DNA from 4 places in the Enterobacter sp. SA187 genome. Region 1 is predicted to be linked to each of the others. Evidence: predicted binding sites of a transcription regulator. Region 1 holds the regulator's gene; each other region holds the start of a gene.
What was found. The regulator Fur, encoded in region 1, represses iron uptake genes when iron is present. The targets are predictions, from matches to a motif close to ATAATAATGAGAACNACTATCAA.
Positions count from the first base shown of each region.

Region 2: BMF08_RS18255 (TonB-dependent siderophore receptor) is a predicted target of Fur. The motif match lies at 3,780-3,802, and genes of this name have one in related genera.
Region 3: sodA (superoxide dismutase [Mn]) is a predicted target of Fur. The motif match lies at 6,422-6,444, and genes of this name have one in related genera.
Region 4: ftnA (non-heme ferritin) is a predicted target of Fur. The motif match lies at 2,058-2,080, and genes of this name have one in related genera.

Region 1 is NZ_CP019113.1:2,516,644-2,524,673, reverse strand. It holds gene seqA (replication initiation negative regulator SeqA) at 1-471, opposite strand, end outside; gene ybfF (esterase) at 655-1,428, shown strand; gene ybfE (LexA regulated protein) at 1,562-1,855, shown strand; gene fldA (flavodoxin FldA) at 2,006-2,536, shown strand; gene fur (ferric iron uptake transcriptional regulator) at 2,824-3,273, shown strand; gene acuI (acrylyl-CoA reductase (NADPH)) at 3,369-4,349, opposite strand; gene BMF08_RS12050 (winged helix-turn-helix domain-containing protein) at 4,624-5,496, shown strand; gene BMF08_RS12045 (hypothetical protein) at 5,474-5,947, shown strand; gene BMF08_RS12040 (hypothetical protein) at 5,944-6,903, opposite strand; gene flgL (flagellar hook-associated protein FlgL) at 6,927-7,850, opposite strand; gene flgK (flagellar hook-associated protein FlgK) at 7,871-8,030, opposite strand, start outside.
Region 2 is NZ_CP019113.1:3,782,590-3,790,619, reverse strand. It holds gene nac (nitrogen assimilation transcriptional regulator NAC) at 1-371, shown strand, start outside; gene cbl (HTH-type transcriptional regulator Cbl) at 471-1,421, shown strand; gene BMF08_RS18255 (TonB-dependent siderophore receptor) at 1,467-3,662, opposite strand; tRNA gene BMF08_RS18250 (tRNA-Asn) at 3,925-4,000, opposite strand; gene mtfA (DgsA anti-repressor MtfA) at 4,101-4,898, opposite strand; tRNA gene BMF08_RS18240 (tRNA-Ser) at 4,992-5,081, shown strand; gene ompC (porin OmpC) at 5,256-6,419, opposite strand; gene BMF08_RS18230 (very short patch repair endonuclease) at 6,940-7,410, shown strand; gene yedA (drug/metabolite exporter YedA) at 7,400-8,030, opposite strand, start outside.
Region 3 is NZ_CP019113.1:1,236,875-1,244,904, reverse strand. It holds gene fieF (CDF family cation-efflux transporter FieF) at 60-965, opposite strand; gene cpxP (cell-envelope stress modulator CpxP) at 1,153-1,656, opposite strand; gene cpxR (envelope stress response regulator transcription factor CpxR) at 1,807-2,505, shown strand; gene cpxA (envelope stress sensor histidine kinase CpxA) at 2,502-3,878, shown strand; gene yiiM (6-hydroxyaminopurine reductase) at 3,918-4,589, opposite strand; gene BMF08_RS06020 (dihydrodipicolinate synthase family protein) at 4,768-5,658, shown strand; gene sodA (superoxide dismutase [Mn]) at 5,728-6,348, opposite strand; gene rhaR (HTH-type transcriptional activator RhaR) at 6,477-7,334, opposite strand; gene rhaS (HTH-type transcriptional activator RhaS) at 7,418-8,030, opposite strand, start outside.
Region 4 is NZ_CP019113.1:3,725,840-3,733,869, reverse strand. It holds gene BMF08_RS17955 (YecA/YgfB family protein) at 1-3, shown strand, start outside; gene tyrP (tyrosine transporter TyrP) at 65-1,276, opposite strand; gene ftnA (non-heme ferritin) at 1,423-1,920, opposite strand; gene yecR (YecR family lipoprotein) at 2,120-2,455, opposite strand; gene BMF08_RS17935 (RpiB/LacA/LacB family sugar-phosphate isomerase) at 2,704-3,342, shown strand; gene BMF08_RS17930 (MFS transporter) at 3,376-4,797, opposite strand; gene azuC (stress response protein AzuC) at 5,012-5,095, shown strand; gene BMF08_RS17920 (DUF2766 family protein) at 5,213-5,464, shown strand; gene BMF08_RS17915 (anaerobic C4-dicarboxylate transporter) at 5,565-6,908, opposite strand; gene BMF08_RS17910 (non-heme ferritin-like protein) at 7,090-7,593, opposite strand; gene BMF08_RS17905 (DJ-1/PfpI family protein) at 7,793-8,030, shown strand, end outside.

The DNA.
Region 1 (8,030 bases):
GCATTTACGGCCCGTATTAGTGTTGGTGATCACCCAGTAAGGTGTGCCTGGCACTTCTTTGGGTTTGGTCTGGTTTCCGCTTTGCAGCAGTGTTTTCGCATCTGCGGCAAAGTAGACGCGCGTACGGCCATGTAATGACTCGGTGGCGTCGGCGAAACCTTTTGCATCCAGTGAATACAGTGTAGACAGCACCAGCATAAAACGATTAACCGCGCGCTTCTGATCGGCATATTCGTCAGACAGCAGCAGTTCACGCATGGCGCGGACTTTATCTTTTACCGGGTTGGATACGACATCAGGGGCAGGGCTGACAGCGGCAGCCGGCGCGGCTTTGGTCACAGGGGCCGCAGACTGCGCGGCGGCAGAAAACTTCAGCATGCGCCTTAAAATGTCGGATGCACTCTCGCCAATGTGTTTCGTGTGGCTGGCAATGTAGGTGTAGAGTTCATCATCAACTTCGATCGTTTTCATCTTAATCCAGTGAGGTCACTTTTCTGAATACAAGTCATTGAGATTATAGGGGCAAATCTCAACAGCGGATAGCGGCCAGGCTTTTCTGACGCAAAAGTCAGATAAAGATGATCCCTTGCAGCCGGGCGGCAGAATGGTCAACATGATACCCTAACCTGAGAGAGCGAAAAAAAGAACTTTGCCATGAAATTGAATACCCGCGCGCAAACTGCACAACAATCGCACAACAATTCTCCCATCGTCCTTGTTCACGGTCTGTTTGGCAGCCTGGACAACCTCGGGATCTTAGCCCGCGACCTGATTAACGACCACGATGTGGTACAGGTGGATATGCGCAACCACGGTCTTTCCCCGCGTTCGCCTGAAATGACCTACCCGGCGATGGCGCAGGATCTGCTGGATACCCTTGACGAATCAGGGATCGAAAAAGCCACCTTTATTGGTCACTCCATGGGCGGTAAAGCGGTGATGGCGCTGACCGCGCTGGCCCCCGAACGCATCGACAGGCTGGTGGCGATTGATATGGCGCCGGTCGCTTATCCGGTGCGCCGCCACGACGAGATTTTTACCGCCATCAATGCCGTTACCGATGCCGGGGTGAGCACCCGCCAGCAGGCCGCCGCCGTGATGCGCGAGCATCTGGACGAAGAAGGCGTGATCCAGTTTCTGCTTAAATCCTGGGCCGACGGCGGGTGGCGCTTTAACGTGCCGGTACTCTGGGATCAGTATGAGAACATCATCGGCTGGAAAACCGTCCCCGCCTTCGATAAACCGGCCCTGTTTATTCGCGGCGGCAACTCCCCTTACGTGACCGATGCGTACCGTGATGCGCTGCTGGCGCAATTCCCGCAGGCGCGGGCGCATGTGGTCGCCGGTGCCGGGCACTGGGTGCATGCGGAAAAACCCGATGCCGTACTGCGGGCGATCCGTCGCTATCTTGCTGATAATGCCAGTTGATTAAAAACCCGGCGACCGAGCGCCGCGACGCGCCCGGTCGTTGGCGTGCCCCTCTCCCTGATGTATGATGGCGCGCTAATTGCGCAGGGCCTCCACCAGGCAGCTTGTTTTTCCCCCGACGTCACTCAAAATCATGGCTAAAGAACAAACGGACCGCACGACACTCGATCTGTTCGCGAATGATCGTCGCCCAGGACGACCGAAAACGAATCCGCATTCGCGTGACGAACAGTTGCGCATTAATAAGCGGAATCAGCTGAAACGCGATAAGGTTCGTGGCCTCAAACGCGTCGAGCTAAAACTAAACGCGGACGCCGTCGAAGCCTTAAATGAACTGGCCGAGGATCGTGACATCAGCCGTAGCGAACTGATTGAGGAGCTTTTAATGGCTCAGCTCGCGCTGCTGCGCGGCCAGGGGATAGTCTGAAAATCCCGCTAAATATCACTTTCATGTAGCACAGAGTGCAGTCTGAGGCGTTTGCAGTTTCCGCGTCCTTCTCTGTTCTGCTATGATTGCCCTTATCCGTGGGCATTGCGCCACCACCATATCATTAAGTTTCAAGAGGTTATTTTACTCATGGCAATCACAGGCATTTTTTTCGGCAGCGACACGGGTAATACCGAAAATATCGCGAAAATGATCCAAAAGCAGCTTGGTAAAGATGTTGCGGACGTGCATGACATCGCCAAAAGCAGCAAAGAAGATCTCGAAGGTTACGATATTCTGCTGCTGGGCATCCCGACCTGGTACTATGGTGAAGCGCAGTGCGACTGGGACGATTTCTTCCCGACGCTGGAAGAGGTCGATTTCAACGGCAAATTAGTCGCCCTGTTCGGCTGTGGCGACCAGGAAGACTACGCGGAATATTTCTGCGATGCGCTGGGCACCATCCGCGACATCATCGAGCCGCGCGGCGCGACTATCGTCGGTCACTGGCCGACCGCGGGCTACCATTTCGAAGCCTCCAAAGGTCTGGCGGACGACGACCACTTCGTCGGTCTGGCCATTGATGAAGACCGCCAGCCGGAACTGACCGCTGAGCGCGTGGAAAAATGGGTGAAGCAGATTTCTGAAGAACTTCATTTAGATGAGATCATCAACGCCTGATTTTTGTGCGGCGTAACCTGTTGGCTGCGCCGCATTAATAGATATAACCAATCAAAATAATTGCTACAATTTTTTAACTTTCGCACGCATACCTGTACAATATCCCCTGATTGAACGTGATTGCTTACGGGTTTGTTAGTGACACCACGTTTTATACGCATACTTTGCTTGAGGACTTGCAGTTTTCATTTAGACATGGCAGTTCTATAATGAGACGCATTAACTCAACGTCATTCTCATTAACTTCCATTTGGAAGTGAATCGTTTAGCTACAGGACAGATTCCGCATGACTGACAATAACACCGCACTAAAGAAGGCTGGCCTGAAAGTCACGCTTCCTCGGTTAAAGATCCTTGAGGTACTCCAGGGACCTGACAACCACCATGTCAGTGCGGAAGATTTATACAAACGACTGATCGACATGGGCGAAGAGATTGGCCTGGCGACGGTCTACCGTGTACTTAACCAGTTCGATGACGCCGGTATTGTGACCCGTCATAATTTCGAAGGCGGTAAATCTGTTTTTGAACTGACGCAGCAGCATCACCACGATCACCTGATCTGCCTCGACTGCGGCAAGGTTATTGAGTTCAGCGATGACTCCATTGAATTACGTCAGCGTGAAATCGCCGCTCAGCACGGGATCCGCCTGACCAACCACAGCCTTTACCTCTACGGCCACTGCGCCGAAGGCGATTGCCGCGAAAACGACACCGCGCACGATATTCGCAAATAACGTTGCTGCAAATTGCCCGGCGGCGCAAGCTTGCCGGGCCTACGTTATATTGTAGGCCGGGTAAGCGTCAGCGCCACCCGGCAACCCCGCCAGAATTAAATCTCAATCACCGCACGGCCACGGATCTGCCCGTTCAGCAGTTTTTCCGCCACGTCAATGGCATCGCTCAGCGGATAAGTAGCGCTCAGTTTTTCCAGCGCCGCAGGCGTTAAATACTGACAGGCTTTCTCCCAGATCGCCGGACGTTTTTCGCTGCTCACCATCACGCTGTCGATACCGCGCAGCGTGACGCCGCGCAGGATGAAAGGCGCCACTGTCGCCGGGAGATCCATGCCCTGCGCCATGCCGCACGCCGCGACTATGCCGTCATAACGGACGCTGGCGCAGACGTTGCTCAGCGTATGGCTGCCGACGGTATCAATCGCCGCCGCCCAGCGCTCTTTCTGCAGGGGTTTACCCGGCGCGCTCAGCTCATCACGGTTAATAATGTCGCTGGCCCCCAGCTGTTCGCGCATCCATCCGGCTTCCTGCGGACGCCCGGTCGACGCCACCACCTGATAGCCCATGGCAGACAGAATGATCACCGCGCAGCTGCCCACGCCGCCGCCCGCGCCGGTCACCAGCACCGGGCCGTCTTCCGGCTTCACGCCGTGATCCAGTACCGCCTGCACGCACAGCATGGCGGTAAAGCCCGCCGTACCGATAGCCATCACCTGTTTTGCATCCGCGCCGGACGGCATTTTCGTCAGCCATTCGCTTTTGACCCGCGCCTTGCCTGCCAGTCCGCCCCAGTGACGCTCGCCCACGCCCCAGCCGGTCAGCAGCACGCGGTCGCCCACGGCAAACGCCGCGCTGTCGCTGGCGATTACGGTACCGGCGAAATCAATACCCGGCACCATAGGGAACTGGCGCACAATCGGGCCGCGACCGGTAATAGCCAGCGCATCTTTATAGTTAATGGAGGAGTATTCCACCGCGACGGTGACGTCCCCGTCCGGCAACGCCTGCTCGTCCAGCTCCACCAGGGATGCCGAATACTGTCCTTCCGCTTTATCGATCTGAATGGCTTTAAACATGATGACCTCATTACATTAATCAAACTTGCCAGTCGCGACGGCCTTTGCGGGCCGATCGTCTACAATTACCAGCGACGTTAATACCCCCAGGCGCTGACGGCAAGCTTTATCAATCCGTTAGCTTAGAAATTAATTAATTATTAATTTATGAGTTAAGACTATTCTTAGATTGATGGGGTGATAATCATCCGATACATTTACCCTCCCTGCGGCTAAGTGGAATCTTACGTTGTGAAAAATAAATTATTACTCACCAATTTATTAACAGATTACTATGCAGATCATTGTTAATAACTGGAAAGTTGAACCGTCGTTAAACGGTCTGGTACACCGGGAAACGGGGGAGATCCGCCGCCTCGGCGAATTCCATTTTATTATGCTCGAAACGCTGGTTAATCATGCCGGGGAGGTGGTGTCGCGTGATTTTCTGATGAGCGAGGTATGGAAAAACCGCGTCGTCGGAAATAACAGCCTGCTGACCGCTGTCTATGCTCTGCGGGTGGCGCTGGGGGACGATGGCCGGGTACAGGAGATCATCAAAACCATCCCGAAAAAAGGCTATCTGCTGAACAAAGACTTTATCGTCCTGTTACCGGATGAGCCGCTCCCTGCGCCCCAGCCCCTGACTCAGCCCAATCCTGAACCGGTTGCCGACGTGACGGATGCCCCGCCCGCCAGCGCGCCTGCGCCGCGCAATAAACCCCGCCTGATCGCCCTGGCGGCGCTGTTGCTGCTGCTTGGCTGCGGGCTTATCTGGCTGATTTATCCCGGGGGGCAGAATTCTGCGCCGCTTGCCACTTCCCGTCTGTCGATTAAAGAAGAGCTGTCGCCGCAAAATGACAAAATTAAATTATTTCGACTGCACCGCACGGGGGTGAATACATCAGGCGCGGTATTGTCGTCGCATATTGCGGAGTCGCTGGAAGGCATCAATATGCTGCTTACGGCGCATAAGGCAACGCTGACGATTTATTATTACGGGGCGGTACAAAAAATGTCGGTGATCCTGCTGGTGCAAAATCAGTGCGGTAAAGAATATCAGTTGTTAATGGAAATTCGCAGCTGGCAACAGGATGTTAAAAAACTGGGTCAATTAATTCACAAGGAAACGGAGCGCACGCTTAATGAAATGCCTGCCTGTTCGTAATGTTATCGCGGGTCTGCTGCTCGCCGGTCTCGCCGGTAGCCTTCAGGCCGCGCCCGTTATTGCCCGCACCCAGGTCGGGATTTACGATCTGGCAACGGCTGAACACGCGGTTTATAACCTGACCACCGCCCCCGCGGAGCGGGGAGCGCGCCTGGTCCTGACCCGGCCAGGGGATGAGGCTTTTGCCCTGCAGATGCAGCTGATCGCCTGTACCGCCCCCGGCGGCGAGCAGAGCGGCGAATCGTTTTTACGTCTGCAGAATGCTCATGTCACCGGCACGGACGCCACGCTGTTCCCGGTGCTGGGCTTTATCAATGATAACGATCTGCAAAGTGTGAGCGTGCCGCTGGGCGACGCTCGCCAGCTGCTGTTTAATCAGGACAGCGCCACCATGTTGATCACCGAAAAAGGCCTGCTGCAACCTGACGGGCAGCCCTGCCCGAAACGTTAATCCAGCAGGCTGCGCACCGTCAGCTTCGACAGATTCGCCTGGCCGTTAATCGCCTGCGCCAGCACCTCATAATTATGGCTGGCCGCATCCAGGGTTCCCGCCAGCCGCGCGGAGGCCTCCACCGCACTCTGCGACTGCGCAAAACGCGACATATCATCAATACGCTGGCGGACTTTCTCCTGCTGGAGCGCCAGCTGCTGACGCTGTGCGCTTACCTGACTGAGCGTCTCCTGCACCACGCGCTGCGCCTGCTGCCCGCTGGGGAGCGCGGCGGCAAGGGTTTCCGTCTGCGCCGGATGCGCCGCCACCGCAATGGCGATTTTCTGCCCCGCCCCTTCCCGCTGCACGGCGAAGCTGTTTTGCAGCTGCGCCCAGTGCTGCTCACTGGCAGTAAAGCCCTCCTGTCCTTTCAGGGGCTGCACGCCGACGCGGCGTAATGCGGTGCTGATTTTCGTCGCCCGCTGCCCGGCATCGCCGTCGCCGTTAATATTTAGCCCGGACAGCAGGGTTTTCCGCCCGTGCTGTACGCTGAACAGCAGTTTCTGCGGGCCATCCGCCGCCAGCGCCTGGCTCAGCTGCGGCGCATGAAAGCGCACCTGCGCCTGCCCCTGTAGCACCGGTTGCAGTTCCCGGTCCACCGCGCCGCCGGTCAGCGCCAGACGACCGTCGAGCAGCGACTGCACGGTCGCCGGATCCCGCTGCCCGCCGTGGCGATAATCCACCAGCGCGCGCTCCAGTTGCCCCAGCCAGTGATCCGCCTGCTGTAACGTGGTGAGCTGATCGTTAAGCTGTACGCTGTAGCGCTGCGGACGGGTGGCGATGAGCGGCGACGCCGGGTAGTCGCCAGACGGCGCTTTATCGCTGACGGGCGCGGTGCGCACGACGCCCGGCTGACGAACGGCAGACGTCAGTCCGCCGGTACGGGTATGCGTTGAAGTTTGTAAACCAACCTGCATGATGATCCTGGGCGTGGAAGTCGTTAAATAACGCTAAAAAGGTTCAGCTCACTCACTTTCGAGTAAGTCTTCATGGTGGCTTCCATGGCCATTTCCAGTCCGGTAAAGGTGATGCTGGCCGGGCCGTAATCCAGATCGCCAAGCTGACCAATCAAATCGGCATTGGCATCGGAAATGCCGGTCTGGGCGTCGCTCAGCATACTCATAGTGTTCTGCCGCTCGCCGAGGCTGGCGATGGCGGTGTTCAGCGAGTCGGCGCTTTCATCAATCACGTTGATAGCATGGGAAATATCATCCTGCATCGCCACGGGATCGACCGTGGGATCCTGCATCTCCTTCGCGAGGTCATCAAGGGTGTTGAAAAGCGCCAGCCCCTGACCAAAAATCTCCCCCACCGAGACGTTAGTGTCCATCACCACGCCGTTCGAGACGGTGGCGGTGCGGTGATTCATATTGCCGTGATAGACGTATTCATCCCCTTCCCCGTCGCCATCGGTATCGTCATAGGTGATGGGCGGGGTGTCGTTCACCGTGCCGCCAAAAATATAGTGACCGTCTTCATCCTGATAGTTGAGCGCCGCCACCATAGATTCGGTCAGCGACTGGATCTCCTGGCCGTAACCCGCCAGGGATTCGGCGGTATTGGTGCCGTTGGCCGCTGCCAGCAAGTCATCGCGGATCGCCAGCAGGCTGTTGTTGACGCCGTCCAGCACGCTCTCCTGCTGGCTCATACTGGCTGAGACGCTGTTGATATTGCTCTGATACTGTTCGATGGCCGCCTGCTGGCGATCGAGCTGGGTGATCCTTGCTGCGGCAATGGGGTCATCTGACGGCAATATAATGCGTTGCCCGGTGGCCATCTGCGTCACCACATGCTCCAGCTGCGCCGACAGGTTAGTGAAGCGGGTGGTCATGGTGCTGTAGGATTGTTGAGTGCTTACGCGCATAGTCTGTCGTTTCCGGTTGCTCAGAACATCTCAAGTACGGAATCAAAAATCTCCGCACCGGTAGAAATCACTTTCAGGTTGGCCTGATAAATCTGGGTATAGGTGATGAGGTTAACGGCCTCCTCATCCATGCTGACGCCGCTGACGCTCATCTGCTGGTTCTGCGCTTCGTTGTAAACG
Region 2 (8,030 bases), 1.3 Mb from region 1:
CGGTGGCGGACATGAATCTATTCCTGCCGCGGGATTACAGCGCGGTGCGCCTGCGTGTTGATGAAGCTTTTTCCCTGCGCCGCCTGACGGCGAAAATTATCGGCGAGATCGAGTCCATCGGCACGCTGACCGCCGCCATTGCCAGCGGGATGGGCGGCACCGTGTTGCCGGAATCCGCTGCCCGTTCCCTGTGCGAAGCCACTAACGGCTGGATGGCGCGGATCACCTCGCCCTCCATGAGCCTGCCGCTGTCACTGAACTGCTCCGCACGCGGGCCGCTGTCGCCGCAGGCCCAGGCCGTGAAAGAGATCTTAATGTCGCTGGTCAGCCGTCCGTCGCTGGAGGCGCGTGAGCTGCTGCTGGTGGGCTAGGGTTATTCCTTTTCGACATAAGATGCAGGTTTTTATTATTTGTTACCCCGGCCTTCAGACTCTAACAATAGCGTTATGTCTGAAGGCCGGGAGAGAAGGGTGAATTTCCAGCAACTTAAAATAATCCGTGAAGCGGCGCGGCGGGATTTCAATCTCACCGAAGTCGCCAATATGCTTTACACCTCGCAGTCGGGCGTCAGCCGTCATATCCGCGAACTGGAAGAAGAGTTAGGGATTGAGATTTTCATCCGGCGCGGCAAGCGATTGCTGGGCATGACCGAGCCGGGTAAGGCACTGCTGGTCATTGCCGAGCGCATTCTTAACGAGGCCAGCAATGTGCGGCGGCTGGCGGATCTCTTCACCAACGATGCCACCGGCGTGCTGACCATCGCCACCACTCACACCCAGGCGCGTTACAGCCTGCCGCCGGTGATCAAATCTTTCCGCGCCCTGTTTCCGGAAGTGCGTCTGGAACTGATCCAGGGTACGCCGCAGGAAATTGAAACTCTGCTGCACAATGGCGGGGCGGATATCGGTATCGCCAGTGAGCGGCTGAGCAACGATCCGGCGCTGGTGGCCTTCCCCTGGTTCCGCTGGCATCACAATCTGCTGCTGCCGGTGGATCATCCGTTAAATACCGTCAATCCGTTAACGCTGGAGGAGATCGCCCGCTGGCCGATTATCACCTATCGTCAGGGGATCACCGGACGTTCGCGTATCGACGAAGCCTTTATGCGCAAAGGGCTGGCGCCGGATATTGTGCTGAGTGCGCAGGACTCCGATGTGATCCGCACCTATGTGGAGCTGGGGCTGGGCATTGGCCTGGTGGCGGAGCAGTCCGGCGACGGTCTCGAATCCGGCGGCCTGGTGCGTCTGGATACCCGTCATCTGTTTGACGCCAATACGGTCTGGCTGGGGCTGAAGCGCGGCCAGCTGCAGCGCAACTATGTCTGGCGCTTTATCGAACTGTGTAATGCCGGGCTGTCGCTGGATGAGATCAAACGTCAGGCGATGGAGCCGGACGACGTGGCGATTGATTATCAGATTTAGCGAAGGGTGATCTGCCCGGCAGAAGCCGGGCAGCGGGTTCAGGACTTAAAACTGGACGGAATAATTCACACCAAAGGTGCGTCCACGACCTTTGTATTCATAGAGGGAGGATGCGCCATAAGTCGGGCTGTAGAGCATCTGCGCGCGCTGGCCCCAGACGGTGGTGTAATCCTTATCAAGCAGGTTCTCAATGCTGAACGCCAGGTTCCCCACCGGTAAGGCATAGCCGCCGATCAGATCAACGGTGTTGTAGCCGTCGATTTTATTGCCATTTGCATCGCTAACATCAAAGGACTGCGTAGTCTGTACACGCAGGCTCCAGGGATCCGGCGCCCAGCCGACATAAGCAGTGGCTTTTGACGGGCTGGCGTAACTCACATCCCACTTATCCCATTTGCCGTCAACGCGGGTTTCGGATTTCAGCACGTTAAAGTTCACGCCGGTGCTCCAGTCCGTTTCCGGAATAAAGTAATCCACCGCCCCTTCCACACCGTAAATACGGCGCTTATCGTCATCGACGTTAATGGTCATGTCGCTGCGGTTAATGGAGATGGATTTATCCGACAGGGAATAATAGGCGGCCAACTGGGTGCGCAGGGCATCGCCGGTATAGCGCCAGCCCAGCTCGTAGGAATCCACTTTGATCCCCTGGAGTTTCGATTGTCCGACGTTGACGCTGTTCAGCAGACGATAGTGGCCGTTGACCAGGCGGTAGGTGCCGTTGCCGTAGTATTTCCCTGGATCCGGTAATTCCACGCCCTGGGAGAAGTTCACCCACGCCTGCTGGCGTTCGGTCAGATGCAACAGGATCCCGGCGTTATACAGGAAGTTGTCATAGTCGGTGGTGCCGCCAGGGATGTCGTCAGCCGAGCGGGCCGTGCCTTTGGCAATCGCCTGCTGCTGCGTGTAACCGATGAAATCATCAATGGCATTACGCGTTTTCTGGTAACGCACGCCGCCGCTCAGGGTAACCAGATCGTTGACGTCGTAGCTGGATTGCAGGAAGGCGGCTAGGTTGGTGATCTCATAGCCCGGATAGCGCCCGGTGGTATAGATGCTCTGGTTATTCAGACCGCCGGAGGCGCTGGATTTAGCCAGATCGAAGAACATCTGGTTGGAGGTAAAGCGCTCGTGATCGGCATCGAGCCCATAAGTCAGCTGCAGGCCGTCCAGCGGTTTGCTGTTCAGCGTCAGTTTTGCGCCGTACTGATCGGTATCCTGCTGCGAGGAGGAGAGGCTGGTCACCGCGCCGCCTGCGACAGTCGGGAACGGATAAAAGGTCAGGGATTCATCGCGATAATAAACCTGGCCCACCAGCTCCTGGCCGAGGAAATCCGTATTCGAGTACTGCATGCTGATCAGGTGGCGTTCGGTACCCGGAATACGGTCCGAATTCAGACCTTTACTGGCATAAGCTTTACCGTTACCCGTTACCGCCGAGAAATTCTCCCCGAGGAACAGGCCGTAGTCTTCATCGCCCTGGCTTTTATAGTACTGGCTGACGACCTGCAATTGCTGTGTATCATCAATTGCCAGCGTGCCGGTGCCCGTCACATCCAGACGATCGGAATACTGCAAGCCGGTCTGGGTATTGTCCAGCAGCGTGGCATCGCCGTTACCGTCATACCAGCCGCCAAACTTCTGGTAAGCCACAGCCATGCGCCCGGAAATTTTGTCGTTTCCGCCGGAGATGGCGCTTGCCACCCGCTCATCATGATCTTTACTGCTGTTAAATCCGGTTTTGCTGCCGGCTTCAAATTCCACCTGCGTGTCCGGCTGGCCTTTTTTGGTGACGATATTGATAAGCCCGCCAGTACTGCCGCCGCCGTAAAGGGAGGTGGAGCCGGAGATCACTTCGATATGCTTGATGTTGAACGGATCGATGGCGTCCAGCTGGCGGCTGTCGGTGCGCGAGGAGTTCAGGCGCACGCCGTCAATCAGTACCACAATTGCGCGGCCACGCATATTCATGCCGTAATTCGTGCGGCCCTGGCTGCTGACATCCATGCCAGGGATCAGCTGCGACAGCGCGTCTTTCAGCTCTTTGCCGCCTTTAACCTGCTGTTCAAGCTCTGCGCCTTCAATAACCCAGGTGGTTTGCGCCATTTCGGCTACGGTGCGATGAGTGCGACTGGCGGATACCACCATATCCTGTTCACTGGTTTGCTGTGCCAGCGCGGGCGTTATCATAGCCAGAAATAGCGGGTTAAGCGCCCAGAGCGTCTTTTTGCAGGTGTTCATTATCATTCCTTAGTTTTTATACATAATCCGCGTGAACGCCAGGCGGCATCACGCCGGAATTAGATCAATAAAATCAGCACGAAAGGGAACATTTATTTTTTGAGAATAAGAATTTTGCCGATAATGGTTATCATTAGCAATATGAATTGTTAGATTTTGTGAATTTTTTGCGTGCGACGGCAAGAAAATGAAAAACAAGGAATTGGCTGCGGCGGAAATGCAAAAACCCCGCTCAGGTTTCCCTGAGCGGGGCTCTCGAATTTGGCTCCTCTGACTGGACTCGAACCAGTGACATACGGATTAACAGTCCGCCGTTCTACCGACTGAACTACAGAGGAATCGTGTGAACGGGGCGAATACTACTGGCCCCCGATATTTGTGTCAACAGCAAATTTAACTTGCTGATTCAACTGGCGAATATTAGCTCAAATTGCTGTTTCAGTGAACATAAGGCGGTTCATCGTTAACAGCAGTACTATTGCCGCGCAGCCGTGCCAGCGGATCCTGACGGTAAAACTGGCAGAAACGCTGCCACAGCGCCGGGAAACGCGGAGCGAACAGCTCAGGCGCGCTGAAGAAATACTCCGACAGCACGGCGAAACATTCTGCGGGATCGGTGGCTGCGTAGGCATCAATGCTGGCCGCGCTTTCGCCCACCAGGTCGATCTCATCCTGAATGTTGTTCATGGCGGCGTGCAGATCATGCTCCCAGCCAGCCACTTCGCGCAGGGGGATCAGCGGCACGCCGCTGGCGCGGTCGCCGTTGCGCGTATCCAGCTTATGCGCCACTTCATGAATAATCAGGTTAAAGCCGGAGGTGTCGAACGAATCCTGAATGTCGAGCCAGTTTAAGATCACCGGCCCCTGCTGCCAGCTCTGCCCTGACTGCACCATGCGCTGACTGTGCACCAGCCCGATGTCATCTTCCCATTCGTCGTCCACCACAAAAGGCGCAGGATAGATCAGCACTTCGTGAAAACCGTCGAGCCATTCGATGCCCAGTTCCAGCACCGGTAAGCAGAAGAGCAGGGCGATACGACAGCTTTTCAGCTCATCCAGCTCCAGCCCCTGCAGCGCGACCAGGCGTTTTTGCTGCAAAAAGCGATCGGCAAGCTGAACCAGCCGGTTTTGTTCCTCCGGGGTCAGAGTCGATAACATCGGGACGGCAAGCGCATTTTCCCAGGGGAGCGCCAGAGTCCGTGCCGTTTCATTTGCTTTCCAGGGCCATTTAATCATCGCTTTGCTCGCAAACTCGTCACTTGAACACAATTGCAGGGACAGGGTCTGTTAAAATGCCAAAGAACCTGGCATGATGGCAACCATCAGAACGGAGAGATGCCGGAGCGGCTGAACGGACCAGTCTCGAAAACTGGAGTAGGGGCAACTCTACCGGGGGTTCAAATCCCCCTCTCTCCGCCATTATTCAATCACTTATCCCGTTTCGTTTCAGTGACCGACGTCCCGTTGAGAAAATCCTTTATTCCTGCTGAACCCGGATAGTAGTCTCCCCGCACCTATCTTGCTACCGCTTTATTCTCAAATTGCGGCCATAAAAAAAGCCCGCACAGGGGCGGGCTTTAGCACAAGCGGTTATCAGAACTGGTAAGTCAGACCAACGCCGACTACGTCATCAGTGGCGATGCCGTTATCTTTGTAGAAGCTGTCATCTTCATCCAGCATGTTGATTTTGTAATCAACATAGGTGGACATGTTTTTGTTGAAGTAGTAGGTTGCGCCCACTTCGATGTAGTTCACCAGATCCTGGTCGACATAGTCAGTACCGTGTTTGGTGCTGTTACCGCCAAGGTCGTTACCTTTGGAGTAAACCCACGCCAGGGACGGACGCAGACCGAAGTCGAACTGGTACTGGGCCACCGCTTCAAAATTCTGCGTGTGGTTTGCGATACCCTCATCACCGTAAGGGGTCATGTTGTGGGTTTCAGCGTACATCATCGCCAGATATACATTATAAGCATCGTACTTCAGGCCAAAGGTCCAGGCGTCTGCTTTATCGCCGCCAGCAGCTTTGCTGTAACGATCGTTCACTCCACCCGCCGCAACCTGTTCGTTAGTACGGTCAGAAGTCGCATAGGCCGCGCCCAGGCTCAGGCCTTCCAGCGCGCCCTGGAAGTTATAGGATGAAGACAGACCAAAGCCGTCGCCGTTCTGGAAGCGCACGTCGTCATGACCGTTTTTAGTGCCTTCCTGATCTTCGTTCGTGTTACTACCTTCGTTATTACCCTGGTACTGCAGCGCAAAGTTCAGGCCTTCAACCGCACCGAAGAAATCAGTGTTGCGGTAGGTGGCTACGCCGTTCGCACGGCCAACCATAAAGTTGTCGGTCCAGGTGTAGGAATCACCACCGAATACCGGCAGCATATCGGTCCAGGCTTCAACGTCGTACACCACGCCGTAGTTACGGCCATAGTCGAAGGAGCCAAAATCGCTGGCGCGCAGACCGGCGAATGCCAGCTTAGCGAAGGTGTTGTCGCTGCCTTCAGTGTCGCTTGCCATGGTTTTCAGCAGCACCTGGCCATAACCGCTCAGGCCGCTGTTGATCTGGGTTTCGCCTTTGAAGCCCAGCTCCATGATGGTTTCATCGCCATCATCGCCCGGGTTATCAGAGAACGTATGACGGGCATCGACTTTACCGTACAGGTCCAGTTTATTACCGTCTTTGTTATAAATTTCAGCTGCGTTAGCCGCGCCAGCCATTAACAGGGCGGGCACAATAATTGCCAGTACTTTTCTTTTCATTATTTAATCCCTTCGCATCATATGAATAATAATCTATATGAATATATGTGATTTGAGGTTAAATCACAGTCCCGATACTATTCTATAAAGTTCATATTTTTTTAAAGGAAAGGTGTAAGTAAATCATATTATATATTGCAATTTGTTTCTTAATTTCCTGGTATTTATCGCATCAATATCAATGGGTTGCAATCATAATCGCCAATTATGTAATTGCGGTTTTATTAATTATTAGCGTATTTTATGTTGCTGGTATTCATGGATTTTATTGATTGGTGAGTTAGTATTTATATAATGTATGATTAACGCCTTGGGCAAAAAAAAAGCCAGCCCAAACAGGCTGGCGACATCAAGGCATTAGCATGATAACGAAATGAAGGAATATAAAAAGTCATGCAGGTTAATAACGGCGAAATAATGACATAAACAGGAGCCGGCCCGCAACGGCAATTTGCTTTTAAAGAGTTGCGCCGCTCTGACTGCTACACTGGCGTTATAGCCGACAATAAAGGAGAGGGCGATGGCGGATGTGCATGACAAAGCAACGCGCAGTAAAAATATGCGTGCCATCGGCACGCATGACACGGCCATTGAACAGCGGCTGGCCGCATTACTCACCGACCTCGGGCTGGCGTTTCACGTGCAGGACGCCACGCTGCCTGGCCGCCCGGATTTTGTGATTGATGATTACCACTGCGTCGTCTTCACCCACGGCTGTTTCTGGCATCACCATAACTGTTATCTGTTTAAAGTCCCGGCGACGCGTACCGATTTCTGGCTGGCGAAGATCGGCCAGAACGTTGCGCGCGACAGGCGCGATCTGACGCAGCTGCGCGCGGACGGCTGGCGGGTACTGGTGGTGTGGGAGTGCGCCCTGCGCGGGCGGCAGAAGCTGAGCGATGAAAGGTTAAGCGTGCGGCTGGAGGAGTGGATCTGCGGCGGCGGCGAGGCCGCGCAGATCGATACGCAGGGAATACAGACTATTTCCTGATCTCACAGGAGGCCACCACCGGCCGGGCAGGGAACAGGTATTTCCCGAGGGTGACCAGCACCACCGCAAGAATAATAATCCCCAGCGCCAGCCACTCTACCGGCGACAGCACTTCACCGGCAAAAGTGGTGCCGAGCAGCACCGCCACCACCGGATTCACATAGGCGTAGCTGGTGGCCACCGCCGGGGTGGTATTGCGGATAAGGTACATATAGGCGCTGATGGCGATAATCGAGCCAAAAATGGCCAGATAACCCACCGCGACAAAGCCTGACAGCGTCGGCAGAGCGGTCAGCGTCTCCCCGCTACAGAAAGACGCCGCCAGCAGCACAACACCCGCCGCCAGCATTTCAATCGCCCCCGCCATCATGCCGACCGGCAGTTCAATGCGCGACCCATAAACCGAGCCGAATGCCCAGCTCAGGGAGCCGATCAGGATCATGACCGCGCCCAGCGGATTCCCGCTCAGGTTGCCGCCGCTGTTTAGCAGCACAATGCCGCACAGGCCAATGGCAATGCCAAGCCACTCCAGTTTGCGGGTCCGGATACCAAAAAAATGGCTGAAGCAGAGCGTGAACAGCGGCACCGTCGCCACCACCACCGCGGCGATCCCCGACGGC
Region 3 (8,030 bases), 1.3 Mb from region 1:
GGCGAAATGGCGCTAATTTCTGTACAAAAAAGTGGCCTGACTCACTCTTTTACAACCGATCACAAAGCATTGATTGACGTACCCTTTTCCTGAGGTACTACCGAACAAGGATCCTGATGGATGATGACATCCGACCCCGGAAAGCGTTGCAGGATCGCCTGCTCAACCTGTTCAGCCACCAGATGCGCCTGAACAAGGGGAAGATTGTCATCCATTTCCAAATGAATCTGTATAAAGCGGGTCGGCCCTGACTGCCGCGTGCGAAGGTCGTGCGCGCCGCTGACTCCAGGCCAGCGAGTGACGATTTCGAATATTTCCTGACGTTCGATGTCAGGTAACGCGCGATCCAATAATGACTGAACCGCCTCATAACCCATACGTAGCGCGCTGTACAATATATAAACACCAATACCTAATGCAAATAACGCATCGGCACGGTGCCAGCCATACCAGGACAGGCCAAGGGCGATGAGAATCGCGCCATTCATCATAACATCAGACTGATAATGAAGCATATCCGCCCTTACCGCCTGGCTTTGGGTTTTTCTTACTACCCAGCGCTGGAAGGTTACAAGGATGACTGTGCTTATCAGGGCAATCACAGTGACAACCACCCCGATCCCCGGCGCATTGAGCGGTTCCGGGCGCGCCAGATGTTGTATCCCGGTCAAAAACAGGAACAGCGCCGAGCCGGAAATAAACATACTTTGCGCCAGCGCCGCCAGCGATTCCGCCTTGCCGTGACCAAATGTGTGTTCGTCATCCGCAGGCTGTAAAGAGTAACGCACCACCAGCAGGTTGGTGAGCGAGGCGGCAATATCCACCAGAGAATCCACCAGCGCCGCCAGAATGCTGACCGACCCGGTGTACCACCATGCGACGATTTTGATCAGCAGTAACGCGCTTGCGAGGATCGTCGCCGCAATCGCCGCCCGGCTGACCAGCCGTCCATAAGATTGATTCATAGAGACTCCTGCCAGAACACAGGAACCAGTATAACGGATGAAAAAAGCCTCATTGTGATGAAAAGGCACATCGAAGGGTGTGAAATTGCAGATTTAAAGGATCCCGGTGGCAAATTGCGGGCAAAAAAAACCCCCACATCATGTGGGGGAAGACAGGGATGGTGTCTATGGCAAGGAAAACAGGGTGTTACTGGTTACTACCGGTACTGCTGCTACTCGATAACTTCAACGATGAACTTTGCTGCATTTGCGCGACGTCGCGCAGTTGTTTCATTCGCTGATCGTGTTTCTTATGTAAAACCGCTTGCTGCTCCGGCGTTAGCAGGTGGTACATCTGGTTGCGAACCCTGGCCATTTCGACCTGGCGAACAACCTGTTCTTGTGCCATTTTTTCTGCCTGAGCGCGCACAGCGCTTTCATCAAATTTTTGTGCGGTGACAAGGTTGTGCATTGTCTCCACGTCGCTCACGTTGACAGGGGGTTGGTCGTGCCGTGCCCGCTGCATGAGATCGCGTAACTGCTGTCGCTGATGTTCGGTTAAACTAATACCGTCAAACATGTGGCTCTGGCTGCTACGCTGAGTAAGTCCATCTGCTGGATGCCAGTTATCGCCTGTTACGTCTCCAGTTGCCTGGCTGACTGCACTGAATGCCAGGCTTGAGGCCATGACGGCAGCGGTAACATTGCGCATCACTTACTCCCAAAATCTTTTGTTTCGCGATTCAACGAGAGCCAGTGTACGGTTCAGGCTGAAAACTAGCGTCAGGGGGTGTAAAACAACGTAAAGTCATGGATTAGCGCGCCTTGATGACGTAATTTCTGCCTCGGAGGTATTTAAACAATGAATAAAATCCTGTTAGTTGATGATGACCGAGAGCTTACATCCCTGTTAAAGGAACTGCTCGACATGGAAGGCTTTGACGTGTTGGTTGCCCATGATGGGGAACAAGCGCTCGACCTCCTTGACGACAGTATCGATTTACTTTTGCTCGACGTGATGATGCCGAAGAAAAACGGTATTGATACACTTAAAGAGCTTCGCCAGACACACCAGACGCCCGTTATTATGTTGACTGCACGCGGCAGCGAACTGGATCGCGTACTTGGCCTTGAGCTGGGCGCGGACGATTATCTGCCTAAACCCTTCAACGACCGTGAGCTGGTTGCGCGCATCCGCGCCATCCTGCGCCGTTCACACTGGAGCGAGCAGCAGCAAAACAGCGATAACGGTTCCCCTACTTTAGAAGTCGACGCCTTAAGCCTCAATCCAGGCCGTCAGGAAGCCAGCTTTGATGGACAGTCGCTGGAACTTACCGGCACCGAATTCACGCTGCTTTATCTGCTGGCGCAGCATCTGGGCCAGGTCGTTTCCCGTGAACATCTGAGCCAGGAAGTGCTGGGTAAGCGCTTAACGCCGTTCGATCGCGCCATCGATATGCACATTTCCAACCTGCGCCGTAAATTGCCGGAACGCAAAGACGGACATCCGTGGTTTAAAACCCTGCGTGGTCGCGGCTATCTGATGGTTTCTGCTTCATGATTGGAAGTTTGACTGCGCGCATCTTTGCCATTTTCTGGTTAACGCTGGCACTGGTGCTGATGCTGGTACTGATGGTGCCGAAGCTGGACTCCCGTCAGATGACGGAGTTGCTCGACAGCGAACAGCGCCAGGGCGTGATGATCGAACAGCATGTCGAAGCGGAACTGGCCAATGATCCGCCGAACGACCTGATGTGGTGGCGCAGATTATTCCGCGCGATCGACAAATGGGCGCCGCCGGGTCAACGCCTGCTGCTGGTGACCAGCGAAGGGCGCGTGATTGGCGCAGAACGCAGCGAAATGCAGATCATTCGTAACTTCATCGGGCAGGCGGATAACTCCGACCACCCGCAGAAGAAAAAGTACGGTCGGGTAGAGCTGGTAGGGCCATTTTCCATCAGGGATGGGGAAGATAATTACCAGCTCTATCTCATTCGTCCGGCCAGCAGCTCGCAGTCAGACTTTATTAACCTGCTTTTTGACCGCCCGTTATTACTGCTGATTGTCACCATGCTGGTCAGTTCGCCATTGCTGTTATGGCTGGCGTGGAGTCTCGCCAAACCGGCGCGTAAGCTGAAAAATGCTGCCGATGAAGTGGCGCAGGGTAACCTGCGTCAGCATCCGGAACTGGAAGCGGGGCCGCAGGAATTCCTCGCCGCCGGGGCCAGCTTTAACCAGATGGTGACGGCCCTGGAACGCATGATGACCTCGCAGCAACGCCTGCTTTCTGATATTTCGCATGAACTGCGCACCCCGCTGACGCGTCTGCAACTGGGCACCGCCCTGCTGCGCCGTCGCAGTGGTGAAAGCAAAGAGCTGGAGCGCATCGAAACCGAAGCGCAGCGGCTCGACAGCATGATCAACGACCTGCTGGTGATGTCGCGCAATCAGCAGAAAAACGCGCTGGTCAGCGAAACCATGAAAGCGAATCAGCTGTGGAGCGAGGTGCTGGACAACGCCGCCTTTGAAGCCGAACAGATGGGCAAGACGTTGACGGTGACCTTCCCGCCAGGGCCATGGCCGCTGTACGGCAACCCGAACGCGCTGGAAAGCGCGCTGGAAAACATCGTGCGTAATGCGCTGCGTTATTCACACACGCAGATTGAAGTGGGATTTGCGGTGGATAAAGACGGCATCACCATTCACGTGGATGATGACGGTCCGGGCGTCAGCCCGGCAGATCGCGAGCAGATTTTTCGGCCGTTCTACCGCACCGACGAGGCCCGCGATCGCGAGTCCGGCGGCACAGGGCTGGGCCTGGCGATTGTGGAAACCGCCATCCAGCAGCACCGCGGCTGGGTGAAAGCCGACGACAGCCCGTTAGGCGGCCTGCGCCTGACCCTCTGGCTGCCGTTGTATAGCAAGCGAGCCTGATGTAGCGCCCTCTCCTTCACCGGGAGAGGGCAACGCCGGTTACCCGCGCAACCGCCGCGAACTGTCTTCGATTTTGCCGCTAATCCGCCGTTTCTGCATGGTTCTTGCCCAGCTCACCGACAGCCCTGCCGCTGACAGCAGGCGATGATACTGCTCATCGTCGAACGGCGTATGCCAGGCAATGACACCCGCCTCATGGACGCTGATCTCGCTGCAACGGGATACCAGCTCCAGCGGCGCATCGCTGAACACCTTCCCGCCCGCCACGATACGGTACAGCCAGCCGGTGTGACCGCGATCCTGCATCAGCGTCGCCATATTGGGAATGCCGAAGTGGAAATTGAGCTTAAAGCACGGCGAGCGCGGCTGCGTCACCTGGATCAGCGCCTCGCCCCAGCGGAAAATATCGCCGATATACACGTTCTTCTCCGTCAGCCCGACGGTCGACAGATTCTCGCCAAAGGCCGGGGCGACAAAGAGCGCCGCCTGGTCCGGGAAATCCCGCGCCCATTGGGCGTAATGTTCCCGCGGATAGTGGCATAACGCACGGTCGGGGCCGCCGTGGATCTTTTTCTCCGCCTGCTGGTCATCTTTCAGGCCGCGTTCCGTAAGCGTCAGTTCGCCATCCACCTGCACTTTCGCAATGGCGCTCGGGCGGCTGCCCGGATAATCGCGCACCTTGCCGGAAAATACCTCCATCGGATATTGCATATCGTCTCCCTTTGTCATAATTCCACTGCGCTTCAGGCTGGCCGGAAACGCCGCCAAATACAATATTTTTGCGGCATCAGCGCGCAAAAAAAGTACACCACTGGCGTGAAATGCTGCAAGCCGTGCTATCACTTAGCTAACTTCTGAAACGCCATTTCACATTCAAGGAGTCAACAACATGTCCAGTGATGCACGCTTTACGGGCGTCTGGTGCCCGTCCATTACGCCGATGGAAACCGACGGCAAGATAGATTTTAACGGCCTGCGCCAGCATCTCGCCCGCCTGACCGACGCCAGAATCGACGTGATTCTGCTGATGGGCAGCATCGGCGAATTCGCTTCCTTTACGCTGGAAGAGCGGCTGTCGCTGATCCGCGAAGCACGGGCCATGTCGTCGCTGCCGATGGTGGCAAACGTCTCCTCCACTTGCGTGAGCGATATACTGCGTATGGCGCAGGCGTCCTTTGACGCGGGCTACGACGCGGTGATGATCCTGCCGCCCTACTACTACGGACAGACATCTGCGCAGCTGCTCAGCTACTACCGCGCGCTCGGGCAGCAGCTGACCGGCAAATGGTTCGCCTATAACTTTCCGGCGCGTACCGGCTGTGATCTGACGCCGGAGCTTATCGCCACGCTGGTGGCAGAATTCCCTGACTTCGCCGGGATCAAAGACACCGTGGACTGCCAGTCGCACACCCGCAATATGATCCTCGCCACCCGGGCGGTACGGGAGGATTTTGCCGTACTCTCCGGCTACGACGAGTATTTTATTCCCAACAAGCTGGCAGGCGGCGCCGGGGTGATTTCCGGGCTGAATAACATTGTGCCGGAGCTGTTCGTCCGCGCGCGTGAAGCCTTCGCCCGGGGCGATCTGCAAACTTTACAGCAGGTTCAGCAGGAGATTGGCAAGCTGTCGGCGATTTACGCCATCGGCGATGATTTTGTCACCACCATTAAAACCGTGGTGGCGCGCAAATTTGGTTATTGCGGAACGACATCGCGTAACGCGGGCGGCACGCTGAACGTCGCGCAGACGCGTGCCATCGACGAGGTTTTCGGCCTGTAGCGGGCAAAAAAAAGCCCCCGTCGGCTTACCGACAGGGGCTGGACAGATTCACCAGAAGGTGAGCAGGACTTATTTTTTAGCCGCGAAACGTGCCGCTGCTTCGTCCCAGTTAACCACTTCCCAGAACGCCTTGATGTAATCCGGGCGTTTGTTCTGATATTTCAGGTAGTAAGCGTGTTCCCACACGTCCAGACCCAGGATCGGGAAGCCGGATGCGCCAGAAATTGCTTCACCCATCAGCGGGCTGTCCTGGTTTGCAGTAGAGACTACAGCCAGTTTGTCGCCTTTCAGTACCAGCCACGCCCAGCCGGAGCCGAAACGGGTGGCAGCCGCTTTCTCGAACTCTTCTTTGAATTTCTCAACAGAGCCGAAATCACGTTCGATAGCCGCTTTCAGGTCGCCCTGCAGGGTGGTACCGGTTTTCAGGCCTTTCCAGAACAGGCTGTGGTTAGCGTGACCGCCCGCGTTGTTACGCAGTACGGTTTTTTTGTCTGCCGGCAGCTGATCCAGTTTGGTGATCAGCTCTTCAACCGGCAGGTTAGCGAATTCAGGCAGACTTTCCAGCGCTGCGTTAGCGTTGTTTACGTAGGTCTGGTGGTGTTTGGTGTGATGGATTTCCATCGTCTGCTTATCGAAATGCGGTTCTAAAGCGTCGTATGCGTATGGCAGGGATGGCAGTGTATAACTCATATTCATCTCCATTATTGTCGGGCGGCTGAAGTGTTAACGCCGCGTAAGCAGTTGGTTCATTATAGTTAATTAACTGGTATTGAAAATGTTTATCAATGCCGTAGTTTCTGTGTGGTTATAACTTTTCGTTATGACACTGTCAATTTTGGCGCTAAGCGTTGCCGCCACTGGCTTGGCGTCGCGCCCGTTTCACGGGTAAACACCACCGAGAAATAGTTGCTGTCTTCGAAGCCGCAGCACATGGCGATTTCGCCGATTAACAGTTCCGTATGTTGCAGCAAATACTGCGCGTGGCAGATGCGCAGCTGGCGCAGATAGTTGTTGATGGTCATGCCGGTCTGGGTGCGGAATTGCTGCCGCAGCGCGCGTTCGCTGCACTGGTTTTGCTCGCAGAACGTCTCCAGCGCAAAGGCCCGGTTCAGGCTGCCTGCCAGCGCCGTGATGAGCCTGTCGAGCAGCGCCTCGCTGGCGGTAGCCGACAGGTTATCCGTGGCGTAGCGATGCCGTTTAAGCGTCAGGATCAGCTGCGCGAACAGCGCCTCCGCCAGCGGGTTCGCCAGCTCGTCCGTTCTGGCGCTCTCCTGCTCCAGCTGGGTGATCACCTGCCGCGCCTGCGTCATGCCGGTGCTGCCAAGCCGCCAGTAGGGCGACTGCTCACGGCCCTGTAGCCCCGGAATATGCGCCGCCCAGTCCAGCGCCAGCGTCAGGCGCTCCGGGCAGTAGATAATATTTTGCAGCACCAGGTCGTTCACCGAGGCGTAAGAGTGGCGATCTTCGGCGCGGATATAGAACAGATCGCCGCGGGTGATGCGGTAAGGCCGGTCGTTCAGAATGTGCAGCCCGTTGCCGCGCCACACCAGCACCAGTTCATTAAACTCGTGGGAATGCTCCGCAAAGACGTTTTGCGGGTAGCGATCCGCCACCGCCACCGCCTGTCCGGTACGGGCAAAAAAATCGGCTTTGCGAAGAATTAACTGGCCTGCCACAAGGTCACCTCAACAGCGATTAACCTTTCATTATTAGCTGTTTTCTGGCGAAAATACGGTGATAAATCTCTCGTTACGCGCAGCTACTGTAAAAGCGTGTCGCGCCCCTGGCGGATATCGCGCGGCGACCAGTCGAACTCCCGGCGAAAAAGCGTTGAAAAGTGGTTACTGTCGCCGAAACCGCAGCGAAAAGCGATGTCAGTGACGCTATGGTCGCTGTGGCGCAATAAATGTCGCGCTTTGATCAGCCGCAGGCGATTCAGATAGCGCTGCGGCGTCATACCGGTGTACTGCTTGAGCTGACGGTGCAGGGTGCGCAGCGACAGCGAGAACTGATCCGCCAGCGACTCCCAGCACACCTCTTCCGCAAAATGATCTTCCAGCCACGACATCAACTGATTCAGGCGCGCATCGTTATTCGCCGCCCCTTCCATCTGGCTGCTGCGACGCAACAGCACCAGCAACTGCATAAAGAGGATCTCACGGTTCGCCAGCGCCGCCGTATCCTTGCCCTCATCCGCCGTTTCCATCTGCCCGACAATCTGGCGGATCTGTTGCAATACGCCCTGATTCACGCGCCAGTGAGACGGATAGTGCCCGTCCTGCTCCTGCGGCAGTAACTGGTTTAAGCCGGATAAGAACTGGAACGCGTCCGGGGAGCGGTACAGCACATTGGTCAGGCACAGATTATCGGTG
Region 4 (8,030 bases), 1.2 Mb from region 1:
TGATAGTCACTTGCACCAGCTTGCCGGGTAAGCGCTGCGCCACCCGGCAATAAAAGAAGCGCTATTAACCCACCTCGGGCAGCAAACCGGCTGCAATACAGAACTGCACGGCAATCACCGCGATCCCACACAAAAACACCAGCGCTAATGCAGGCTTGCCGCCGCTGACGCGATAGCTCGTCTGCGGATTATGCTTACGACTTTGCCACGCCAGCAGCGACGGGATCAGCAGCGCCAGCACGGCAAGCGCCACACCGGCATAACCCAGCGCCATCACAAACCCACGCGGATAAAAAAGGGCAAAAGCCAGCGGCGGCAGGAAGGTGATCGCCCCGGTCTGTAAACGTCCGGCAACGTTATTGCGACGATTAAACAGATCCGCCAGGTAATCAAACAGGCCCAGCGCCACACCCAGGAAGGAGGTGGCCAGCGCCAGGTCGGCGAACAGATGCACCGCCAGTTCAACGTGCGGTGAGGCGACCACTTCCCGCAGCGCCTGTAATAACCCGTTCAGCCCGGCCTGATCCGCCAGTAAACCCATAAAGGTGGAGGAGTTGATGCTGCCCAGCGTCGCCAGTTGCCAGAAAATATAGGCCACAAGCGGAATGGCGCTGCCGGTAATAAATACCGTGCGCAGCTTACGGATGTTGCCATTCATATAGCTGACGATGCTCGGCACGCTGCCGTGAAAACCGAAGGAGGTGAAAATTACTGGGATTGCCGACAGCGCCAGCGCTTTCTCCAGCGGCAGGGTCAGCAGATTGATTTTGTGTACGTGCGGCATTAACAGCGCCAGCATGATCAACAGAAAGAGGATCTTGGCGCTGAACAGAAAGCGGTTAAACAGATCAACCAGCGACGTGCCCGCGCAGACGACGCCGCCCGCAATCAGGGTAAACAACAGCACACCGGCGACCGGTGAAACGGTGATGTCGAGCCAGGAGCCGAGGCTTGCCGCCAGCAGTTCGCCCGCGCCTGTCATATAGGCAGCGGTAAGGGCATACATCAGAAACATCATACTGAAACCGGTGAGCCACTGACCGTAGCGGCCCAGGTAGCGACGCGCCAGGGAGCCCAGCCCGGTATCGGCAGGGACGTGCTGATACACTTCAAGCAACAGCAGGGCGGTATAACACATCAGCGCCCACAGGCCGAACAGCAGCACTAAGGTCACGCCAAATCCCACCCCAGCCGCCGCCAGCGGCATCGCCAGCATACCGGCCCCGATTGTCGTTCCCGCGACGATAAAAACACTACCCAGCGTCCGATTCTTCACGCTTTCCTCTGCCCATAAACCATTGCACATTCGAATATGCGGCGCAGAGTAAGGGAAAATGACAGTCTCGTCAAACAGGCGTTACAGATGGTGTAATTTAATATTTACAGAGGTTTAAGGCGGTGACAGTGTCACCGCCGGAAGTATTACTTTTGGGCGTCGAGGGTCGATAGTTCTTTATCAATGAAATACAAGCCTTCGCCGCTTTTACCCGCCAGCGATAATTTATCGATAACGGATTTAAATAATTTTTCTTCTTCGTGCTGTTCGGCCACATACCATTGCAGGAAATTAAAGGTCGGATAATCCTGCGTGGTCATTGCCACGTGCGCCAGTTCATTAATTTTTTGCGTGATCAGCTGTTCGTGTTCATAAGTGGAACGGAACAGATCGTCTAAAGACGCATATTCCGCAACCGGCGATGGAATAGTATTAATACACGGCAGGCTGCCGGTATCGGCCAGATAATCAAACAGGCGTTGCATGTGGGTCATCTCTTCCTGCGCGTGGCGGCGCAGGAAGGCTGCCGCGCCTTCGAAGCTGTGGTAGCTGCACCAGGCGCTCATCTGCTGATAAAGCAGAGAGGAGTAAAGCTCCAGATTCATTTGCTCATTTAATTTTTCGATCATTTCTGCTTTAAGCATGATACGGCTCCAGGGAGTGCGCAATGAATAATGGCGCCACTATAATTTGTTATTTAATTATTTGCAAAAGGTAAAATAGAATAATTAATTTGAATGGTAATGTGAATAATACGCATTAGATGTGAAGGTTAAATTACCTGAGAATAATTCTTTTTATTATAAATAAGCGCCACCTGCGTAATAACGCAGGTGGTAAAGATTAATAATAGCCGGTGGCGGCAGGCGACAGCGCCAGCCCCTGACACTGGTATTGCAGGGTGATTTTTTCATTAAGGCACAGTGAACCGCTGAATACACTACAGGTACGGATCGGCTGACCGTACGCGGCGGCGGTGGCATAGCCCATTTGCTGGCACTGACGCGTGGCGGTGCCGTGGGTGGTATACTCATCAAAGCGCGCATTTTGCAGCATGGCTTCGTTAAAATTCAGTCGTACCACACCGGTGGTCTGAATGACCTCGCTAACCTGCGGCTCTTTAGTGATGGTGCATCCTGCCAGCAGCAGGACTGCGGCGGCTAAAAGCATACTCTTCATGGTATCGCTCTGATTCAGTTTCGATGTTCTCATCCTACAACCTCTCTTTCCCGCCAATAGCCTGAATAGCCGGATTTTCTGGCCTTACTAATTGTAACGGCCAGCGAAGCGGGAAAAACTGTGAGCACCTCGCAACTTTTTAAAACGATTTTTCACTAAATTTGAAAGTATGTTTGCTTAGTAGTAAGGTTTCTAAAACGTTCGCTATTCACGGCGGGACATCCCGCAACGCTTCAGGAGAAGACACAATGAAAATTGCACTGATGATGGAAAACAGCCAGGCTGCCAAAAACGCCATTATCCTTAAAGAGCTGAAAACCGTCGCGGATGAGAAGAACTTCCCGGTTTTCAACGTCGGCATGAGCGACGAGAATGACCATCACCTGACCTACATCCACTTAGGCATCATGGCCAGCATCCTGCTGAACTCTAAAGCCGTTGATTTCGTGATTGCCGGGTGCGGCACCGGTCAGGGCGCGCTGATGTCGCTGAATATCCATCCGGGCGTGAACTGCGGCTACTGCATCGATCCGGCAGATGCTTTCCTGTTCGCGCAGATCAACAACGGTAACGCGCTGGCGTTGCCGTTCGCTAAAGGTTTTGGCTGGGGCGCAGAGCTGAACGTGCGCTTTATCTTCGAAAAAGCCTTCACCGGCCGCAAAGGCGAAGGGTATCCGCCGGAGCGTAAAGAGCCGCAGGTGCGTAACGCCGGGATCCTTAATCAGGTGAAAGCGGCAGTGGTGAAAGACAACTATCTGGACACCCTGCGCGCCATCGATCCGGAGCTGGTGAAAACTGCCGTTTCCGGTCAGCGTTTCCAGGAGTGTTTCTTCGAAAACTGCCAGGATAAAGAGATCGAAGCCTTCGTACGTGAAATGCTCGCATAACATCCCGAAAGGCCAGCGTTCGCTGGCCTTTTTTTATCCCTTTTTATTCGACACCGCACTGCCGGCATCTTTCGTCAGCCGCAGCGTATCCGCCATGCCCACCAGACAAATCAGCGCGATCGCCACGAATGCCAGGCGAAAACTGATCCCCGGCACCTCTCCCAGCGAGAGCCAGTCGCCAACCCGTTCGCCGATACGAATACCAATCGCCCCCAGCGTAATGCCCAGCCCCACCGCCAGCTGTGTCGCGGTGCTGAACAGCGTATTGGCGTAACTCATCTGCGCTGAAGGTACATCCGCAAAGGCCAGGGTACTGACGCCGGTAAACTGTACCGAGCGAAAGACGCCGCCGAGATAAAGCACCAGCAGGATCACCCACACCGGCGTCGTGGGCGTCAGGAAGGCGCAGGCCAGCAGCGCCAGCACATTGAGCGCGCCGTTGATCAGCAGCAGTTTTTTGAATCCCAGCCAGCGAATAAGCGGGGTGGTGACGGGTTTTATCGTCAGATTGCCGACAAACACCGCCAGCACCAGCAGCCCGGCATGAAAGGCATCCATACCAAAGCCCACCTGAAACATCAGCGGTAACAGAAAAGGCACGGCGCTGATGGAGGCGCGAAACAGCGAACCGCCGTACATGGTCACGCGGAAGGTCGGCACCTGCATGGCATCGAGACGTATCATCGGCCAGCGGGCGCGCTGAAAATGGCGCAGCGCATAAAACAGCGTGCCCGCGCCCAGCAGCAACATCGCCGCCGTCAGCCACCCCTGCGGCTGCTGCGCGCCCAGCAATTCCATGGCATACACCAGGCTGACCATCGCAATAGCCGTGGAGAGGAAACCGGGCATATCGAAAGGCCGCCGCTCCTCCTCGCGAATATCCGGAATGATGCGCAGCGCCAGCGCAATGGCGATCAGCCCCAGCGGTACGTTAATAAAGAAGATCCACCGCCAGCTGGCGAAACTGGTAATAAAGCCACCCAGCGGCGGGCCAATGATAGGCGCGACCAGGGCGGGCCAGGTAAGGGTGGCGATGGCGGTGATCAGCAGATGCTTGGGGGTGGTGCGCAATACTGCCAGCCGTCCGACCGGCACCATCAGCGCGCCGCCGATGCCCTGTAAAATACGCATGGCGACAAACCACTCCACGCTGACCGCGAGGCCACAGAACACCGAGGCGAGGGTGAAGATCGCCAGCGCCGAGGCGAAGACTTTACGCGCGCCGAAGCGGTCGGCGATCCAGCCGCTGGCCGGGATCAACACGGCCAGGGTGATCAGATAGGCGCTGATACCGATATTCAGATCGACGGCATCGACGCCGAAACTTTCCGCCATGTCCGGCAGGGCGGTAGCGATCACCGTACCGTCGAGAAACTCCATAAAAAACGCCCCGGCGACCAGCAGCGCGGCGGGAGAAACGCCGCGTCTGGCCTCCGGTTGGGTGCTGTCACTCATTTTTGGTCTGCCATTTTAAAAAAAATTTTAAATTTTTACAGAAATGAAATGTCCGTAACTTACGGATTTATCATGCATTTTTTAACAAAACTAAAATATCAATGCGTTTTTTAATGTGATGGGCTTCACAAACTGGTTGATTTTTGTGATGCAGGTCATATTATGTGCACACAGAAACATAACACCTGCATAACAAATTTCTCCGGAGCAAAAGATGAAACTGCGTAAGATCCTGAAAAGCATTTTTGAAACCTACTGCAAAACTTTCAAAGACGTCCCGCCTGGCGCGATGTTCTGATAAAAAAACCTGCTGCGGCAGGTTTTTTTATATCTGATGTACGCTGTGCAGGCCGGGCAAACTACCTTTTCGCAGCGCTTCCCGCTACTATGGCGTCCTTACTGAAAGGAGCCTTCCATGTCTGAATCCCTGAGTGCCGATCAAGAACTGGTATCTGACGTTGTCGCCTGCCAGCTGGTGATCAAACAAATCCTCGACATCATTGACGTTATCGCGCCGGTTGAAGTGCGTGAGAAAATGTCGCAGCAGCTGAAAACCATCGATTTCACCACCCATCCGGCTGCCGCCGATCCGGTGACCCGCCGCGCCATTCAGAAAGCCATTGCGCTGATTGAGCTGAAGTTCACGCCGCAGGGCGAGGCGCACTAGCTAAAGTAAACCTTCGTTTTGAATTATTCAAACGGATGTTTTCGAAGATCGGGCGCGGAAGCCGCGCTGAAAAAAGGCGGGGGCGACCCCGCCGGCAGGATCAGAACAGCGCCATCACCAGCGCATAGCTCGCCGCACAGGCACAGCTGACGCCAATCAGCCCCGGAATTATAAAGCTGTGGTTGATGATGAATTTCCCGATGCGGGTGGTGCCTGAACGGTCAAAGCCGATACAGGCCAGATCGCTCGGATAGGTCGGCAGTACAAAATAGCCGTATGACGCCGGGAAAAACGCCAGCAGCATTTTTGGCTCGACGCCCAGCATCAGCGCCATGGGCGCAACGGCAGTCAGTGCCGCCGCCTGGCTGTTGACCAGCTTGGACACCAGGAATAACACAATCGCGTAGGTCCAGGGATGATTCTGCACCACGCCCTCCAGCGCCACTTTTAACTCCTCCAGATGCGCCTGAAAGAAGGTGTCACTCATCCACGCCACGCCAAACACCGAAAAAATCGCCACCATCCCGGCCTTGAACACCGCGCCGCTGGAAATGGTCGACGCATTCACCTTACAGACGATCAGCATCACCGCCCCGGCAATCAGCATCATCATCTGGATCACCAGGTTCATCGACAGCGGCGTCATTTTGCCCTTCACCTCAAATGAGGGTCGCAGTTCCGGCAACGCGCCCAGTAATACCACCACAAGAATACCGGCGAAGAAGATCCAGGTTGACCAGTACGCCTGCTTCGGGAAGCGCTGATTCATTAAGGTGTCGCTGCTGCCGTAGATAAATTCCCGCTGTTTCGGATCGGTTAATTTCTGCTGGAACTCCGCGTCATCCGCCAGATCCTTACCGCGGCGCAGGCTCCACAGCGCGGCGACGGCCACGCCAAACAGCGAGGCCGGCACGGAGACGGCGAGGATCTCCAGGATGCTCCAGGCCTGCCCGATGCCGTGCTGCGCCGCCAGAATAGAGACCAGCGACACCACCGCCACCGAAACGGGCGAGGCGGTAATGGCCATTTGTGAAGCCACCGACGCCACCGCCATCGGTCGCTCCGGGCGGATACCTTTTTTCAGCGCGATATCGGCGATAATGGGAAACATGGTGTAGACCACATGTCCGGTGCCGCACAAAAACGTCAGCGTCCAGGTGGTGAAGGGCGCGAGCAATGTAATGTGCTGCGGGTGACGTCGCAGCAGTCGCTCTGCAAACTGCATCATTACGTTCAGCCCGCCGGCGGTTTGCAGCGTGGCGGCGCAGCCGATCACCGCCAGGATAGTCAGCATCACGTCAACCGGCGGTTTACCCGGTTGCAGGCCAAACACAAAGGTCAGTATGAACAGGCCGATACCGCTGATCAGGCCGAGGCCCATGCCGCCGAAGCGGGTACCCACCAGCAGACAGAGGATAATGACAATAAATTCAAGAGTGATCATGAAGCACCTGTGTAATTAAACATTGATGCTCTAAATCATTACATTTTGTAAGGTTGATCTTTGCGAGCCAGATCGACTTTGTTAAAACGCGGGTAATCAAGGGCTTATATACAATTTTGCAACATTGAGCTGCAAAAAATAACAACCCCGACGCGGGCCGGGGCTGGGTCTCAGTGGCGGATTAATGCTGCCGGAAATTAACGATATTAAGTAAATGCTGATCGGTTTGCGGTAAACCCATACCCGACAGCTGCGCGTTATGCACTTCCTCCATAATGGTCTGCAACAACAGGCCGTCCTGCTGCTGCTCTTTGTCCAGCTGCCGCAAAAATTCGAGCGTACAGGCATCGTTCATGGCCGCCGCTTCCGCCGTTAAGTGGGCGAGGGTGGCGCAGCGCTGCGAATACTCCTCAAGCATTTTTTTGAACAGATCTTCAAGGGTGGAATAGTCGTCATGGTAGGGTTCGGCGGCTTTTACGATGGGATTCGCCCCTTCGCGTTTCATGTATTCAAACACGCGCATCATTTGCGTGATATTGCCCTGCGCCTGGGTACGCAGGAAAGTGGCGGTTCCGTTCAGGCTGTGTCCGGCGCACCATTCGCTGAGCGACAAATAAAGACTGGATGCCTGAAACTCAAGATTCATTTGCGTGTTGAGTTTTTGAACCATTCCGACAATAGCCATAGCAAATATCCTTGTTATGAGTAACTGACTACAGCATAGAAAGATCGCGCTGATAATTACTGTGACCTGGAAGGCACTTAGGCGAAACGGCAGAAATTTACCGGGGATAAGTTTTACGTGCGATGGCTTTGAACTGGCAGTTTAATTTTACTGAAATTAAGTTTATGGTGAAGTTAACTCTTACCTGAAGGAATAAAAAATGAAAAAAGTGGCGTTATTACTCGCACCGGGATTTGAAGAAGCCGAAGCCATTGTCACCATCGATATTCTGCGTCGTCTGCATATTGAGGTGGAAACCCTGGCCTGCGCTGACACCCGCGCGGTGGAAAGCTATCATGCTATCCCGATGGTGGCAGACAGCACCCTCACCGAGCGGCTGGAGACGCTGTATGACGCGGTAGTGCTGCCGGGCGGGCCGCAGGGCAGCGTCAATCTGG